2 regions of the Chlorobium sp. genome follow, and region 2 is predicted to be linked to the other one. Evidence: riboswitches for the same ligand, from Rfam matches in the RefSeq annotation. Region 2 holds a riboswitch; the other holds the start of a gene.
What was found. A riboswitch is a leader RNA that binds a small molecule or an ion and turns the genes downstream of it on or off. The one in region 2 is predicted to bind cobalamin.
Positions count from the first base shown of each region.

Region 1: it holds a riboswitch for cobalamin, as region 2 does, so the genes downstream of both, WBP50_RS06630 (vitamin B12-dependent ribonucleotide reductase) here and WBP50_RS10810 (TonB-dependent receptor plug domain-containing protein) in region 2, are expected to answer to the same signal.

Region 1 covers NZ_JBAWHG010000040.1:43,540-51,583, reverse strand. The annotation lists gene WBP50_RS06630 (vitamin B12-dependent ribonucleotide reductase) at 1-2,736, opposite strand, end outside; cobalamin riboswitch at 2,955-3,224, opposite strand; gene WBP50_RS06625 (pentapeptide repeat-containing protein) at 3,377-4,438, opposite strand; gene WBP50_RS06620 (hypothetical protein) at 4,453-5,178, opposite strand; gene nadA (quinolinate synthase NadA) at 5,249-6,205, opposite strand; gene WBP50_RS06610 (co-chaperone GroES) at 6,291-6,680, opposite strand; gene mreC (rod shape-determining protein MreC) at 6,826-7,686, shown strand; gene mreD (rod shape-determining protein MreD) at 7,690-8,044, shown strand, end outside.
Region 2 covers NZ_JBAWHG010000061.1:32,664-40,707, reverse strand. The annotation lists gene WBP50_RS10820 (SRPBCC family protein) at 1-291, shown strand, start outside; gene WBP50_RS10815 (Na/Pi cotransporter family protein) at 284-1,963, shown strand; cobalamin riboswitch at 2,193-2,433, shown strand; gene WBP50_RS10810 (TonB-dependent receptor plug domain-containing protein) at 2,702-4,588, shown strand; gene WBP50_RS10805 (4Fe-4S dicluster domain-containing protein) at 4,656-4,970, shown strand; gene WBP50_RS10800 (ABC transporter substrate-binding protein) at 5,019-6,236, shown strand; gene WBP50_RS10795 (FecCD family ABC transporter permease) at 6,238-7,332, shown strand; gene WBP50_RS10790 (ABC transporter ATP-binding protein) at 7,329-8,044, shown strand, end outside.

The DNA.
Region 1 (8,044 bases), on a different contig from region 2:
GATGATCTCGTCGAGGTCCTTGTAGCTTGAAATGTTGAGCGGCTGCGAGAGCTTCGAACCGTCACGGTAGATGGTGATGGCCTTGACCATATGCTGCCAGGCGGCACGGTATACGTCGCCGATTTCGGCAGTTGTGGCCGAGCCCGGCATGTTGACAGTTTTCGAGATGGCTCCGGAAATGAAGGGCTGTACGGCGGACATCATATGGACATGGGCCATGTGGGTGATATAGCGCTCCCCTTTTCTGCCGCACCGGCTGGCGCAGTCGAAAACCGGCAGGTGTTCGAGCTTCAGATGGGGCGCCCCTTCGATGGTCATGGTGCCGCAGATGTAGTCGTTGGCGACTTCGCTGTCCCGTTCGGTGGCCCCGAGCGCCTGAAGCATGTCGAAATCGGGACTGTTGAGCTGTTCGTCGCTGAATCCCAGCGACTGGCAGAACTCCTCGCCGAGTATCCACTTGTTGAAGGCGAAACGGATGTCGAAAACGGTTTCGAGCTGCAACTCGACCTGCTCGATCTTCTCGTCGGTAAATCCCCTGCTCTTCAGCCACTGGCGGTTGATGGCGGGGCATCCGGCAAGCGTGCCGTGACCCTTGCAGTACTTTTCGATATCGTCGATCTGCGAGTCGGTGTAGCCGAGCCGTTCGAGAGCCTTTTGCACCGACTGGTTGACGATCTTGAAGTAACCGCCGCCGGCCAGTTTCTTGAACTTGACGATGGCGAACTCGGGCTCGACGCCGGTGGTGTCGCAGTCCATCACCAGACCTATCGTGCCGGTAGGGGCGATGACGCTGACCTGCGCGTTGCGGAAGCCGTGCTTTTTGCCTTTCTGCAGGGCTTCATCCCATATTTTTCCGGCAGCCTCGAAAAGGTCGGCCGGACAGTATTCGCTGTCGATGCCGCGGGGCTTGACGCTGAGTCCCTCGTACTCCTCCTCCGAATTGTTGCGGGCGGCACGGCGGTGGTTGCGGATGACGCGCAGCATCTCTTTGGAATTGGCCGCGTAGCCGGCAAACGCGCCGAGATCCTTTGCCATTTCAGCCGAGGTCACATAAGCCTGACCGGTCATGAGCGCGGAAATCGCGCCGGCCAGGGCGAGGGCCTTGGGCGAATCGTAAGGAATGCCGAGCACCATCAGCACGGTACCGAGATTGGCGAAGCCGAGACCGAGCGTGCGGTACTCGTAGCTGAGACGGGCGATATCCTTCGACGGGAAATGCGCCATCAGCACCGATATCTCCAGCACCACAGTCCAGAGTGCCGAAGCGTGCAGCAGCTCCCTGACCCTGATCTTTCCGGTCGATTCATCGACGAAGTGAATCAGGTTGAGACTGGCCAGATTACATGCGGTATCGTCGAGAAACATGTACTCGGAGCACGGATTGCTTGCATTGATCCTGCCGCTCTCCGGACAGGTATGCCACTCGTTGATGGTGGTATCGAACTGGAGGCCGGGATCGGCGCATTTCCATGAGCTCATGAGAATTTTTTCCCAGAGGTCGCGGGCTTTCACGGCTCTTGCGGTTTTGCCGGTCGTACGCTCGCGGAGCACCCACATATCGTCGTTTTCGACGGCTTTCATGAAGGCGTTGGTGACCCTGACGGTGTTGTTCGAGTTCTGGCCGCCGACGGTCTGGTAGGCTTCGGATTCGTAATGCGTATCGTATTCGTCGAAGTCGAGGGTGGTGTAACCCTGATCGACCAGGGCAAGCACCCTGAGGATATAGTTCATCGGCACGGCCCGCGAAAGAGCGTTCCTGATGAGAAGCTGCAGCTTCATGTTTTCGGAACGGTCGGAGCCGTTGGCAATGGCTTCGTCGACAATCGCCTTGAGAAAACGGGAGCAGATCCTCGAACCGGCCACCAGTGAAGCTACCTTGTCCTCTTCACGCGCCTTCCACTCGATGAAGCGCTCCACGTCCGGGTGGTCGATATCGACAATCACCATTTTGGCCGCGCGACGGGTGGTTCCGCCGGACTTGATGGCTCCGGCCGCCGAATCGAATATCTTGAGAAAGCTCATCAGCCCCGAAGAGCTGCCGCCGCCGCTGAGTTTTTCGCCGGATGAACGCAGGTTCGAGTAGTTGGTGCCCGATCCACTGCCGAACTTGAACACTCTCGCTTCGCGCACGGCAAGATCGAAAATGCCCCCGTCGTTGACCAGATCGTCATTGACCGACTGGATGAAACAGGCATGGGCCTGGGGACGGGAATAGGCGTCTTCGGACTCCCTGGTCTGGCCGGTTGCCGGATCGACATAGAAGTGCCCCTGAGCGGGTCCGTCGATGCCGTAGGCGAAGTTCAGTCCGGTATTGAACCACTGGGGAGAGTTGGGTGCGCCCATCTGGCGGAGCAGCATATAGGCGACCTCGTCGTAGAAAGCCTGCGCGTCGTCGGGCGAATCGAAATAACGGTTCTTTTCGCCCCACTCCTTCCAGCATCCGGCAAGACGGTGCACGACCTCCTTGATGGAGCGCTCGCTGCCGGTTACAGGCTGGCCCGTTTCGTCGAGCACCGCGTTTCCGTCAGCATCACGCCGGGGTACCCCTGTCTTGCGGAAATATTTCTGGGCGAGAATATCGGCCGCCACCTGCGACCAGTGTTTCGGCACCTCGATATCGTTCAGTTCAAACACCTTCGAGCCGTCCGGATTACGCAGCACGGATGAACGGAGGGTGTACTCGAAACGGTCGTAGACGTTCTCTCCGGGAGAGGTAAACAGGCGGGCGATTTTCATATGAAGTCTCCAGAATCGATAAATGATTGTTGATAGGTAAACCCTTTATATTCAATAAGTTACCTTACCCGGACAACAAGCTTGCAAGCCATTGCTACTGTCTTTAGGGGGGCAATAGTATGGATAATATAACCTCACCATACTGACGAAAAAAGATCATGAAATAAAAAAAGATCAGACGGCTGAAAAGGTCACCCGGCTCTATTCCCGAAGCCGATCGGCGACAAGCAATTACGGCAGGTTTCCTGACTTCGACGGTTGCATCGACTTCCGACGCTTTTTCCTGCGGCATCCTTCCCCTGCTTTTCCCGTGGTATCTGGAATCGGCAGAGTGCATGCCCGCGAACCGCAACGACCATCCGGACAGAGCTGTCCGTATCGACTCACGGCAAACCATCTTACAGTTGCGGGTACAGTATACGATTCAGACGTACTTCCCTATTATCCGGCAGCATTACGCATCCGGCACCGTACTATCGAATGAATTGCTGAAGTGTAACGATTTTTCACCGGCAGGCAAAACAGGATGGTGATTTTCGGGCCATGGCACGAATTCCCCTGCAGCATCGATCGAACTCCGGAGAGCGTTCAACACCAAGAGCCTGATAATGCCCGACCCCGACCGCTCCCTGTCAATCCCTCACCGCTCTTTTTCCTCCCGCAGGAGGGTGGCGAGTGCGGCGATCTCCGCAGCCTGCGCTTCAACGGCATGGGCGAGACGCTCCATGTCGGAGCGCCGCTCCCGTTCGGTTTCGGCGTCGAAAAGAATCGGCTTCTGAAAGCCGGCGGAAAGCCTGAAAATCCGCAGGCAAAGCCTGAAAAGCATCACATAGAAAACCGGCAGCAGCCATTCGCCGAGCACGACGGGAAGCTCCTGGTAGTGACTGACAACCCCTGCCCAGTCGCCGGAAAACAGCGCATCCCACTTGACGAAAAAGTAGAGATAGACCAGCGGATGGAAACTGAGAAAAAACCGCAGGATTTTCGACTGACGGCGGACCTCCGGATTCTGCTCATATTTTGAAAGCACCCAGGGGAAATGCCCGACGGTCATGACCGAACGGCGGTCGTTGAGATAGCGCGCACCCTGCAGGGCCGAGTCGATGAAGGTAGCCACAAGACTCAGGAGGCCGGTCGAGAGCAGGGCGGCAAGAAAGGCATAGCTGAGGTCATCGAACTTGAAGGAGCCTGACAGGTACGGAAGGGATATCGATTTCGGCCGGATGACGATGAACAGGAGGCCGATGCCGGCAAGGATCATGGAAAAGGTATGGAGTTTTCTGGCCTGCCGGAGACTCTCGATCACCGCCTCGGCATTGGACCCCTGCATGGAGTTTCCCGGAGGATCGAGACGCATGAGCGCCGCGGAATCGGTCGGGGCGGAATAAAAACCGTTGACGCCGATATCGCACCCCAGCAGGGTTTCGTACCGGGTATTGATGTCGATCGTGCTTTTGCTCAGCCGGGCTCCTCCAAGATCCGCACCATCGAGATCGGCCCCCCTGAGATCGGCTCCGCCGAGGTCCGAATCCCGCAGATTCGCTCCGGAAAGACTCGCGCCGCTCAGGTCGGCATCACGGAGGTCGAAGCCCTGGAGATCCGCGCCCTGGAGGTCCGGATACGCCATGCCATTCTGACGGCGCCACAGGTTCCATGAGGCGACTCCCCGCAGGAGAACCGAAAGCTGTTCCTGGCTTGCCATGTTTTAGGTATTGATCAGCAGGGGTTCTTTCCGACGTAGCGAAGAATGGCCCTGAAGAGCGACGCGCTGTGAATGACCTGCGTATAGGTCTCGGCCTGGGTCATGTTGCGGTTCTCTTTTCTGATCTTCCGGCCAAGCCTGCGGGCGGTTTCGGCAACCCGTGCGATTTCGCGGGCAAGATCCTCCTCGCTTTCGATACGGATATCGTACATGCTCCGCTGGATATAGCCGATATTGTTCAGGGCGTTGCATTCGATAATGCCGTCGTTGACGCCGTGGCGCTCCCTGTTGAAGTCGTCGTAGACGGTATTGTGCAGCGGCATGGAGAGATCGCCGGCATAGTGGGCGCAGAACACGAGCGGATAGTCGGCATACTTGCCGGTCGCACTCAGCTTTTTATAGTCCCTGACGGAACCGATAATCGCCCCGTAAAGGTGCCCCTCTTCGTCATCAGGCAGGTTGAAGCGCTCCACCTGCTCCATGACCATCCGCGCCGTCACTTTCCTGTCTGCGTTGTTGTTGTAGTAGTGGTTCTTCTCCTCGACGGGCCTGAACATATCCCTCGACTTCACCACATCGGGAGCCGCGGCGCTGTACCAGCGTTCGAACCCCGCAGCCTGGGCGACGGCCATATGCGTCCGGTCATGCCATGCGCAGGCATCGGCGGCGCTGAAAAACAGGACCAGAACGGTGGTCATGATCGACATCCCTCTGGATGTGCGTCCGAAAAAGCGTTCCATACGTGATGAGGGTTTGATGGTTCGAGAGTGAAACGGCGCCGACCCGGTCCGGCGCCCGGTAAAGTCATGTTCAGGCCGAAAGATCGAGCATACGCCGAATCGGCTTCAGGGCGGCGGTTCTGAGATCTTCGGGCAGCACCACCTCCGGCTTGCGCTCCTGCATGCACTGCACCAGCTTTTCGAGCGTGTTCTGCTTCATCTGCTTGCAGACGCTGCGCGGGTTCTGCATGTCCTTGGGCGCCGGAATGAACTGTTTCAGGGGCGAACGTTTCTGCATTTCGTAGAGAATGCCCGGCTCGGTTGCAACAATGAAAGCGGAGGACTGGCTCGATACCGTAAAGTCGAGCAGCGCCTGGGTGGAGCCGACGAAAGCGGCATGGCGCAGCACCTCCTCCCTGCACTCCGGATGCGCTATCAGGAGGGCATGGGGGTACTGCCGGCACGCTTCGAGAATGTACTCTTCGGAAAACGCTTCGTGTACATAGCAGTACCCCTGCCAGAGCACCATCTCCCGCTGCAGCTTTTTCATGAGGTAGCCGCCGAGATTGCGGTCCGGCCCGAAAATTATCTTCTGCCCGGCAGGAATGGAGCGGATGATCCGCTCGGCGTTCGAAGAGGTGCAGATAAGATCGGAAAGCGCCTTTATCTCCGCCGAAGAGTTGATATAGCTGACGGCAACCGCGCCGGGATGCTGCCGGCGGAACTGCATGAACTCCTCCGGAGAACAGCTGTCGGCCAGCGGGCATCCGGCATATTCGTCGGGAACGAGCACCAGCTTTTCGGGATTGAGAATCTTGGCTGTCTCGGCCATGAAGTAAACGCCCGCAAAAACGATCACGTCAGCGCCGGTTTTCTCCGCACTGCGCGCCAGGGCAAGGCTGTCGCCGACAACATCGGCTGCCTGCTGAATTTCGGGAAGCGTGTAGTAATGGGCAAGCAGAACCGCATTCAGCTCTTTTTTCAACTGCCCTACACGGAGAAGCAACTCCTCTTTTGATGGAAACGGCTCTACAGGTTCAGAAGTCATGATCGCGTTGCTAAGGGGTTCGGGGCTCCGCCCTGAGCGTACCCCGTTACTGGAAAACTTGATGCGGCCCGTAACTGCCCGCCGGTTATTTCAGATAATATTCAAGATCGTCGTCCTCCCTGATGAGAAGCAGAATCGCCGAGTTGGGCACGATGATGTAGCGCTCCTCCTCATACTCGATCTCATAGGAGCTGTTCTGGATGAAAATGGCCAGATCACCGACTTTCGCCTGCAGGGGAATGTACTGCGCGCCGGTAAGCTGCTCCTTCCAGGGCTCGTCGGATTCCGGCGGCGGTCCTACCGGATAGCCCGGCCCGGTCTTGATGACATAACCACTCTGGATCCGGGCTTTTTCCTGAATGCCCGGAGGCAGGTATATGCCTGATTTTGTGCGTTCGTCGAGAGATTTCGGCTTGATTAACACTCTGTCGCCGACAACAATAAATTTATCTGTTATATTTATGTTTTGCACCATATGTTGACAACTTGTCATATTGGCCAGGAACAATACTGTACCTGAAACAGGAAAATGTAATAAAAATAACCGCTCAGGCAAACCACACGGGCTTGCGGACTACAGGAGCGGACGGCATCAGGTATCTTAAACGGAATTTGTGATCGTGCAGAAGTTTTTCAGTTTTCTCCTCAAACATAACGCCTACCTGCTCCTGCTGCTTTACTGCGGTATCGCTCTCCTCCTGATCAGGTTCGAGCAGGACGACATGCTCTCGAAAATACGGAGCGGCGGCACCGAGCTCCAGGCGTCGATCAATGAGAAAATATCGAGCTACGGTTACCTGCTCAATCTCCGCGGGGAAAACGAACGGCTGCTGAAAATCAACGCGGAGATGCTCTCCAGAACCCTGCGCAGCGAGACGGCGCTCAGAAACGAAAAAGCCAGGCGCGCACTGCTGGCCGACTCCACATTCGACACCTCGGGCTACATCATCGCCAGGGTGATCGACCGGAAATTCAGTTCAAGGGAAAACATGCTCCTGATCGATGCCGGAAAAGACCGGGGCATCCGCCCGGACATGACGGTGCTTACCCCTCACGGGCTGGTCGGAAGGGTCGTGTTCGTATCCCGGCATTACGCCGGCGTGATGCCGGTCATACACAGCGACTTCAAGGTGAGCGTCATGTCCGACAGAAGCAGCGCTCTGGGTATACTCAGCTGGAACGGCGGTGCGGAGCATCTTGCCCAGATCGAGCACATTCCGATAAGCAGTCCGCTGAAAAAGGGCGAACTGATGCTGACGACGGACTTCAGCACCTTCGCGCCAAGCGGCATACCCGTCGGACGGATTGTCCGCATCAAACCGGACAAACTTTTTTACGACATCACTGTCCGCCTGGCGGTCGATTTCTCGACCCTGACCCACGTACTGGTAGCGCCGGCAAAGAAAGACCCGGAAAAGATAGAGATGCTCGAAAGCGTCCTGCCCCAGGATAAACCGGCAATCATCAACCCTGTGAACTGAGCTGTGACAAAAACCCTTACCCTCCCCATCATCATCCTGCTTGCAGTCACGCTGCTGCAGGTATTCGGTTTTTCGCGACTGACGCTGCTGGGCGTTTCGCCCGATGCCGTTACCGTCTTTCTGGCCTTCATGTCGGTTTTCACCGGACAGCGGAAAGGCATGACCTTCGGATTTGCCGCCGGGTTCCTCGCCGGAGCCCTTTCCGGAAACATGGGTATCGTGCTGCTCACCAGAACGATCGAAGGATTCACGGCAGGATACTGCCATGTACCGGAAAACAGCCATGCGACCATGACCCAGAAGTCCAGAATGCTCTATCTCGGCGTCGTGCTCGCTTCGTTTACGGGAAATCTGGTAT
Region 2 (8,044 bases):
GTGCAGTGGGAGACCGAAATAACGAAGGTCGACAGACCTTTCCTTTTCGAAGACCGGCAGAAATCCGGGCCTTACGGGAGCTGGCGCCACCGGCATCAGTTCCGTGAAATTCCGGGAGGCATCGAGATGACCGACCGGATCGACTATTCGATGCCTTTCGGAGTGTTCGGCGATCTGGTCAATGCGCTGATCGTGAGCCGCCGCCTCGAGGAGGTGTTTGCCTACAGGAAAAGAAAGACAGGAGAACTTCTTGGTGTCATGAATTCCGCATCGTTGCACCGCCATGCATAACGAACTTTCCTTTCCGTCCATAGCGCTTTCCTTTGCCGGGGGGCTTGCGCTGTTTCTCTACGGCATCACGGTAATGAGCGGTGGCCTCAAGAAGGCCGCGGGGAGCCGCATGCGCGATTTCATTGCCCGTATCACCGATAACCGTTTTTCCGGATTGCTTGCCGGAGCCCTTGCCACCATGATGGTGCAGTCGAGCAGCACCATCATGGTCATGCTGGTCGGGCTGGTGCAGTCGCAGCTTATGACCTATGTCCAGGCGCTCTCCATCATGCTTGGCGCGGAAATCGGCACGACGGCCATGGCGCAGCTTATCGCCTTCAGGATTCACGAGTACGGTCTGCCGGTTTTCGCCGCGGGTTTCGCGCTCAACCTCCTGAGCCGGAGGGAAGCGCTTCGCAACGCGGGTGAAGCGCTCTATGGATTCGGGCTGTTTCTTTTCGGCATGAGTCTGATGTCGGGAGCTGTCGTGCCCCTCCGCTCTTACGAGCCGTTTCTGAAACTTCTTGGCTACATGGAAAATCCGCTGTACAGCGTGCTTGCCGGTATGCTGCTGACCGCTCTGATGCAGAGCAGCGGAGCCTTCATCGGCATTGTGATCACGCTTGCCCAGCAGGGTTCACTGTCCCTGGAAGCCGGCATTCCGCTGCTGCTCGGCGCCAATATCGGCACCTGCATTACCGCAACGCTGGCAAGTATCGGCACCATGCGTCCGGCTCGCCGCGTCGCTCTTGCGCAGGTGCTTTTCAATGTCAGCGGAGTTGCGGTTTTTCTGTTTCTCATTCCCTGGTATGCCGATTTCGTTCGCATGCTTTCACCGGCGGCGGGGGTTCCCGGAACGGCCATTCCACGCCAGATTGCCAATGCCCATACGTTTTACAATGTCTTTATGGCGGTCATGTTCCTTCCGCTGATTTCCTTCTGGGCGAAACTGCTGATTCGTCTGATTCCCGACAGTCCTGAAGAGACGCGGCTGCGGCCTTCCGTCTGGTATATCACCAATTCCGCTCTCTCCACGCCGTCGCTTGCCCTGAGCTATGCAAGGGCAGAGACTGTGCGCATGAACCGTATTCTTGAAAGGATGGCAGGGGCTTTGCTTCCGGCTTTTACCGGAAACCCTGCGGCAGGAGATACGCTTTTTCCGGAGCTTTCCCTTGCCGGGGGAATCGGCATGCGGGAGGAAAAGATCGACTTTCTTGAATCGAAAATGTCGGATTATCTCATTGCCATCAGCCGGCAGGAGCTCGGTGAGCGCGAGTCCCGGGAAGTTTTCGCACTCATGGCTATCGTCAAGGACCAGGAGTCGATAGGCGACAGCATCGAGGCTCTCCTGCAGAAGCTGACTGGGCGATCCCCGGAAGCCTCGATGTCCCTGACGGAGGAAGGCATGGCTGACCTGTCGGCCCTGCATGCATTTCTCTGCGGTGAAGTTGCCGGTCTTACCGGTGCCGTGCAGGAGATGGGTGCCGCCAGGGCATCGGCAATCGTGCACGGTGCCGACGATTTTTCCGTGCTTGCCGCGGAAGCTGAAGTCCGGCATCTGCAACGGCTGCGCAGGCTGCCCGAATCGGCCATGACGCACGACCGGCATATGGAGCTGCTGCATGCCTTCGAAGAGATGCACCACTACTGCAAGAGCATAGCCCGCAGCATCATGAATGCGGGAAGTCAGTAGCAGAAGATGTGGGCGGTGAGTGGTGAGCCGGAAGGCGGAAGTCGGTCGCCGTGAGAGGTGGGCGGTTAGCCGGAAGTCCGGGGGCGAAAGAGTGCCGGAAGTTACAGTTGTAAATAGTTCTGAGTTTTTTTTGCTGAACTGACGTTCCGGTTATTCTTGCCGCTCACCGCTCACCGCTCACAGATTTCTTGCATTTGAAAAAATTATTCGCTATCTAATTCCCTCGAAGTTCTTTCTCGTCATAACAGGTGCCGGCTTAAAAGCCGGAGAATAGGGAAGTACGTGAGATTCGTACACTGTACCCGCAACTGTACAACGGTAAACCGCCATTCAGAGCTCATGGCCACATGAGTTTGAAAAGCGGTCTTTTCAGGTCACTGCGCTGATTTCCTCCCAGGAAAAGCGCGGGAAGGTCTGCAAAGGAAGTAAACCGTGAAAGTCAGGAGACCTGCCGGTTATGCTATTGCAATCAATAATCAGACTACGGGTTTATAGTCTCAGGCAATACTGTACATGAAAAAAACAATGTATCCGGCGACATCCATATCCTGAGCGGCTCAGGTACTTTCTGCTCTAACGGTTTGTTTTCGGTTGCTCCGTGCGCGCCTTTCCGGCTTTTCAGCATCGTTGGCTTCGTATGGATGCCGTGTTCGTGTTTTTTTTTCGTGTACGTTTCCTGCCCCTGGACGGACCTGTCAGTCAGTTTGAAGTTTTATGAAACTGATAACAGGCAGACACATGACAAAAAAAACAGTTGCCTTTCTTGCGGTTTGCGTTGCATGCCAGAGCGCGTTGTACGCAGGGGAACCCTCCGAACGCTTTTACACTACCGATGAGGTGGTGGTGACGAGCAGCCATTTTTCTGAAAAGGAAAAGGAGAGCGCCAGGTTTATAACCGTCGCCGACAGCGAGAAACTCAAAAAAACCGGGGCCACTAACGCCATCGAAGCGCTTTCCCGAATCGGCGGTCTCGGGTACAAGTCCCTCGCTCCCCTTGGCGTCAACAAACTCGGCATGAACAGCTCGGTCTACATCAGGGGGATGGCCGACGGCGAGCTCATTCTTGTCAACGGCATGCCTGTCCAGCAGGCAGCTTCGAAAGGGTATGATCTCAGTGCCATTTCCATAGACCAGATCGAGAGAATCGAGGTCCTCAAGGGCGCCGCGTCCACGCTCTATGGAGCCGATGCGATGTCGGGCGTGATCAATATCGTTACCAAAAAACCTTCCGGCGAAACATCGGCGACCGCCTCGGTTGAATTCGGCAACGAATCGTGGATGAACCACGGCGTCAGCGTCAACCTGCCCGGCGCGACTATCGGTTTTCGTTACCAGCACATGGGCGAACTCGACAATGTCGGCCGTCAGTTTACCAACAAGTACACCAATGCCCTTGACGAGACCGACCGGTACATGTTCAGTCTCAACCTGTCACCGTTTGCCGACACCTATATCGATTATCAGTATTCCGGCTACGAAACGGGCTTCATCGATCGTTATGATTCGGGACTGGTCGAACGGACGGATCAGCAGAGCGACTTTCATTTTCTCAATATTCGTTATGAAAGCGATGTGTTCAAGGCAAAGCTGTACGGCGTTTACGACAATCGCGTTCAGACGGAGTACGTCGATGGGGTATTCGAGTCGGAGGTCGAGCGTCTGAATTACAATTACGGCGCCGAGACCGATTATCGTTTTCTTTTTTCCCGCGGTTTCGAGCTGAGCGTGGGAGCGGACTATGTTCATCGCTATGCCGAATATTCCAACATCTACGGGGAGAAGTCGCGCGATGATTACGGCGTATTTGCGGAGTTGAAAAAACGGTTCGGCGATGACGTTATCCTGACGTTCGGCGGGAGGGAGCAGTTCATCGACAACGAAGCGGAAACGACCGATTACAACGTGTTTCTGCCAAGCGTCGGTCTTATGTGGAAAGCTTCGGACGATCTCAATCTGTTTGCCAATGCGGGCAAGGCTTTTCAGGCTCCGACCTTTACCCAGCTGTACTACGACAGCAAAACCATCAAAGGAAATCCCGACCTCAAACCGGAATCGGGCTGGAGTTACGAGACAGGGTTCAAGTGGAACTGCGATTGCGCTTCGGCAAGGATTTCCGGATTCTGGATGACGTATGACGACAAGATCCAGATCGATCGAAAGACAAAGCCTTACCGCTATTTCAATGCCGGCGCGTATGAAACGAAAGGCATCGAATGGGAGCTCGGACTGCGCCCGTTTTATGGCGAAGCAGGGATTCTCGGCAGGGTTTCGCTGTCTGCAGCAGGATACTGGGCGGATCCTGTCTCGGAAGATATCTACGGAGAAAAATACCAGCCAGGTCCGAAGTTCCAGAATACCTTCGGCATCACGTATGCCTCGATACCGTTCGGTCTCGACCTGAGATGCCGGATACTTGCCGGCCGCCAGGACAATCTGGACAATTATACCGCTTTCGATCTTTCCGGAAGGGTGAAAGCGGGCCCCGGCAATGTCACGGTCGCTGTTGAAAATCTGTTCGATACCGAAATCCAGACCTCCGGCAATCTGGTTGAAACGGCAAGCAGCCGTTACGTCTATTACGATCCGGGCCGTCTTCTCCGGGTCGGATACGCGGTTGCATTGTGAACGACCCTTTTTCTCCGTCAGAGCCTCCCGTCTGTGTGTGGGGCGGGGGGGCTGGCAAAACCTGTGAATGGAGATAATCGTGAGCGACCATGACAAGAGAAGAAAACGTCGGCTGACTGTTCCCCGTGAGCAGATCGAATGGTATCCGGCGATCGATCCCGATCTGTGCAACAGTTGCAGTTCCTGTTTCGATTTCTGCCCGAAAGAGGTTTTCGCATCGGGGCCCCGGGAAGAGGGGCTGCGGCGTCGGCCGAAGATGACGGTCGCCGAGCCGTACCGGTGCATTGTGCTGTGTTCCGCCTGCGAAAGGATATGCGCCGCAGGGGCGATATCGTTTCCCCCGCGTGAGGCTTTCGAGCACCTTGTAGAATATACCGACTGAAAGAGAATGAAAAGAGATGAGGTACGTATGTGTCGGAAGGGTAGTGCGATGACGCATCCAGGTGGAGCGACCCCTTCCCGTAAAGGGGTTCGCCCGGCTCTGCTGCTTGCCGGTCTGATCCTGCAGCTGCTGTTTTTTTCGGGGTGTACTGCCGTGCAGGAAGAGGGCTCCGGCCCGTCGCCATCCGGTTCCGCGCCGCACGCCGGGAGCGGTTTCATCCGGTATGCGAAAGGGTTTTCCCTGCAGCATCACGCCGGATTCATCACCCTGCACATCGATCCGGCTCCGGACGGGCGGAAGGACACGCTGCGCTATATCCTGCTTCCCTCCGGAGCTTCGGTTCCGAAGGGTTTCCATGGCTATGTTCCCGTCCGGACCCCGGTAAAAAGGATTGCGGTTTTTTCCACCACGCATATCGGTTTTATCGATATGCTCGGCAGGAGTGACGGCATTATCGGGGTTTCCCGTCCCGAGTTTGTCAACACCCCTGCGGTCAGATCCCGCATAAGGAGCGGAGCGATCAAAGCGATCGGCATGCCGTTCAGTCCCGATGTCGAGGTTCTGCTGAATCTGGACCCCGATCTGGTTATCGCGCCGGCGCTTCCCGCGGCCCGGAAGACCGATTATCAGGCGCTTGTCCAGGCGGGCATCCCGGTGCTCGTCGTTGCCGAATGGCTGGAGCCGTCGCCTCTCGGGCGCGCCGAGTGGATCAGGCTGTTCGGCGCTCTTTTCGGCAGGGAGGATGCGGCTCGCGAAAAGTTCGACGCCATAGAGCGCTCCTACCGGAAACTCGCCGCCCTTACAGAGAACGTCAGGGAGAGGCCTGCGGTACTGACCGGCCTTCCGGTAAAGGATACCTGGTTCGTTCCTGCCGGCGGCAGTTACGTCGCGGCCCTGCTGCACGACGCCGGTGCGGCCTATCCATGGAGCGACAGGCCCGGTACGGGCAGCATAAGCCTGGATATCGAAGCGGTCTATCCCGTTGCGCTCGAGGCGCCCTACTGGTTGAACCCCGGAGCGGTCGAATCGATGGACGAACTGCTTGCCATGGATAGCCGCTTCCAGGATATGCTTTCCGTAAAAACTGGCAGGGTCTACAACAACAACCGCTGGATTAACGCAGCAGGAGGAAACGCCTACTGGGAGTACGGCGTTCTCAGGCCCGATCTGATTCTCCGTGATCTTATCTCCATCCTGCACCCCGGGTTGCTGCCGAAAAAGGGCGGCAAACCCGATTCCCTAACCTTTTACCGGGAGATCAGGTAGTATGGCCGTCCGTATTTCCGGCGCGCAGGCTTCGGACGGGCATGCGTGGCCCCTTCTTTCTCCGAAAGCAGGCATGCTGTTCGTGCTCCTGCTTGCGCTTCTGCTGCTCTTTCTTCTCGATATCGTGCTGGGTTCGGTGCAGATACCGCTTGAAAGCGTTATCGGGATTCTGCTCGGCAGGGGCGCCGAACACCCCGCCTGGGAGAAAATCATTACGGCCATCCGCCTGCCGAAAGCCGCAACCGCGGTTATTGCCGGAGCAGCCCTTTCGGTGAGCGGCCTGCAGATGCAGACGCTTTTCCGCAATCCTCTGGCCGGCCCCTCGGTACTCGGCATATCGGCCGGTGCAAGCCTCGGGGTCGCCGTGGTGATGCTTGCTTCAGGCGGCGCGGCCAACGCGTTCGCCATCCGTCAGCTCGGCTTCGGAGGGAGCTGGCTTATCGTCATCGCGGCAACGCTCGGCGCGATGGCCGTGCTGCTGATCGTGCTCGGCATAGCCGTTCGGATCAGGGACAACGTCGTGCTGCTCATCGTCGGCATCATGGTCGGCAATATCACGATTTCACTGATCAGCATCTGGCAGTATTTCAGCGAACCCGAGCAGATCCAGGACTATCTGATCTGGACCTTCGGCAGCCTTGGCGGAGTACTCGGGCCGCAGCTTGCCGTGCTCGGCGCCGTTGTCGCTCTGGGACTTCTTGTCTCCTTTTCCGCTTCGAAGTCGCTGAACGTGCTTCTCCTCGGCGAAAATTACGCGCGCAGCCTCGGCATGAGCACGTTCTTCGTTCGGGTGTCGGTGATTGCCGCCACCAGCCTGCTTGCCGGAAGCGTCACGGGGTTCTGCGGCCCCATAGGGTTTATCGGCATCGCCGTGCCGCATCTGACCCGTTCGATGCTCGATACCTCCGACCATCGCTTTCTGATGCCCAGCTGCTGTCTGGTGGGAGGCATCCTGATGCTTGCCTGCGATATTGTCGCCCAGATGCCTGGAACCCAGACAACGCTGCCGATCAATGCCGTGACGGCCTTGATCGGTTCTCCGGTCGTCATCTGGGTCATTATGAAACAACGAAACCTCAAGTCCTCCTTTTCATGAACAACAGCATACTGCAGACCAGGGATCTGGCCATCGGGTATCCCGCCGGAAAGAGGCTTGGGATGTCCGGAAACCGACGATCGGGCAACAGGTCGAAGATCGTCGCGGAAGGCATGTCCCTCGAGCTGCGTGAAGGCGAGCTGGTATGCCTGCTCGGCCCGAACGGATCGGGCAAGTCAACCCTCATGAGAACGCTTGCCGGCGTGCAGAAACCGCTCGGCGGGGAGGTGCTGCTTTCGGGAACACGACTCGACCGTCTTTCGGCAAGAGATGGCGCCCGGCTGCTCAGCCTGGTGCTGACCGACAAGGTGCTGACCGGCAATCTTTCGGTCTATGCGCTTGTGGCGCTTGGCCGCTATCCCTATACGGGGTGGGCGGGGAACCTCTCGCCCCGGGACGAAGCGGTGGTCCGCCATGCCATTGAAACAACCGGAACCAGGATGTTCGCGCACCGGCATCTCGGCGATCTGAGCGACGGGGAGCGCCAGAAGGTGATGATCGCCCGTGCAATCGCCCAGGATACGCCGGTCATCATGCTCGACGAACCCACCGCGCATCTCGACCTTCCCAACCGGCTCGAGATCGTCAGGCTTCTGAAAATGCTGGCCCGCGAGCAGAAAAAAGCCATCGTGCTCTCGACGCACGAACTCGACATGGCCCTGCAGACTGCCGACAGGATCTGGCTGATGCGGCCCGTCGATGCCCCTCACGG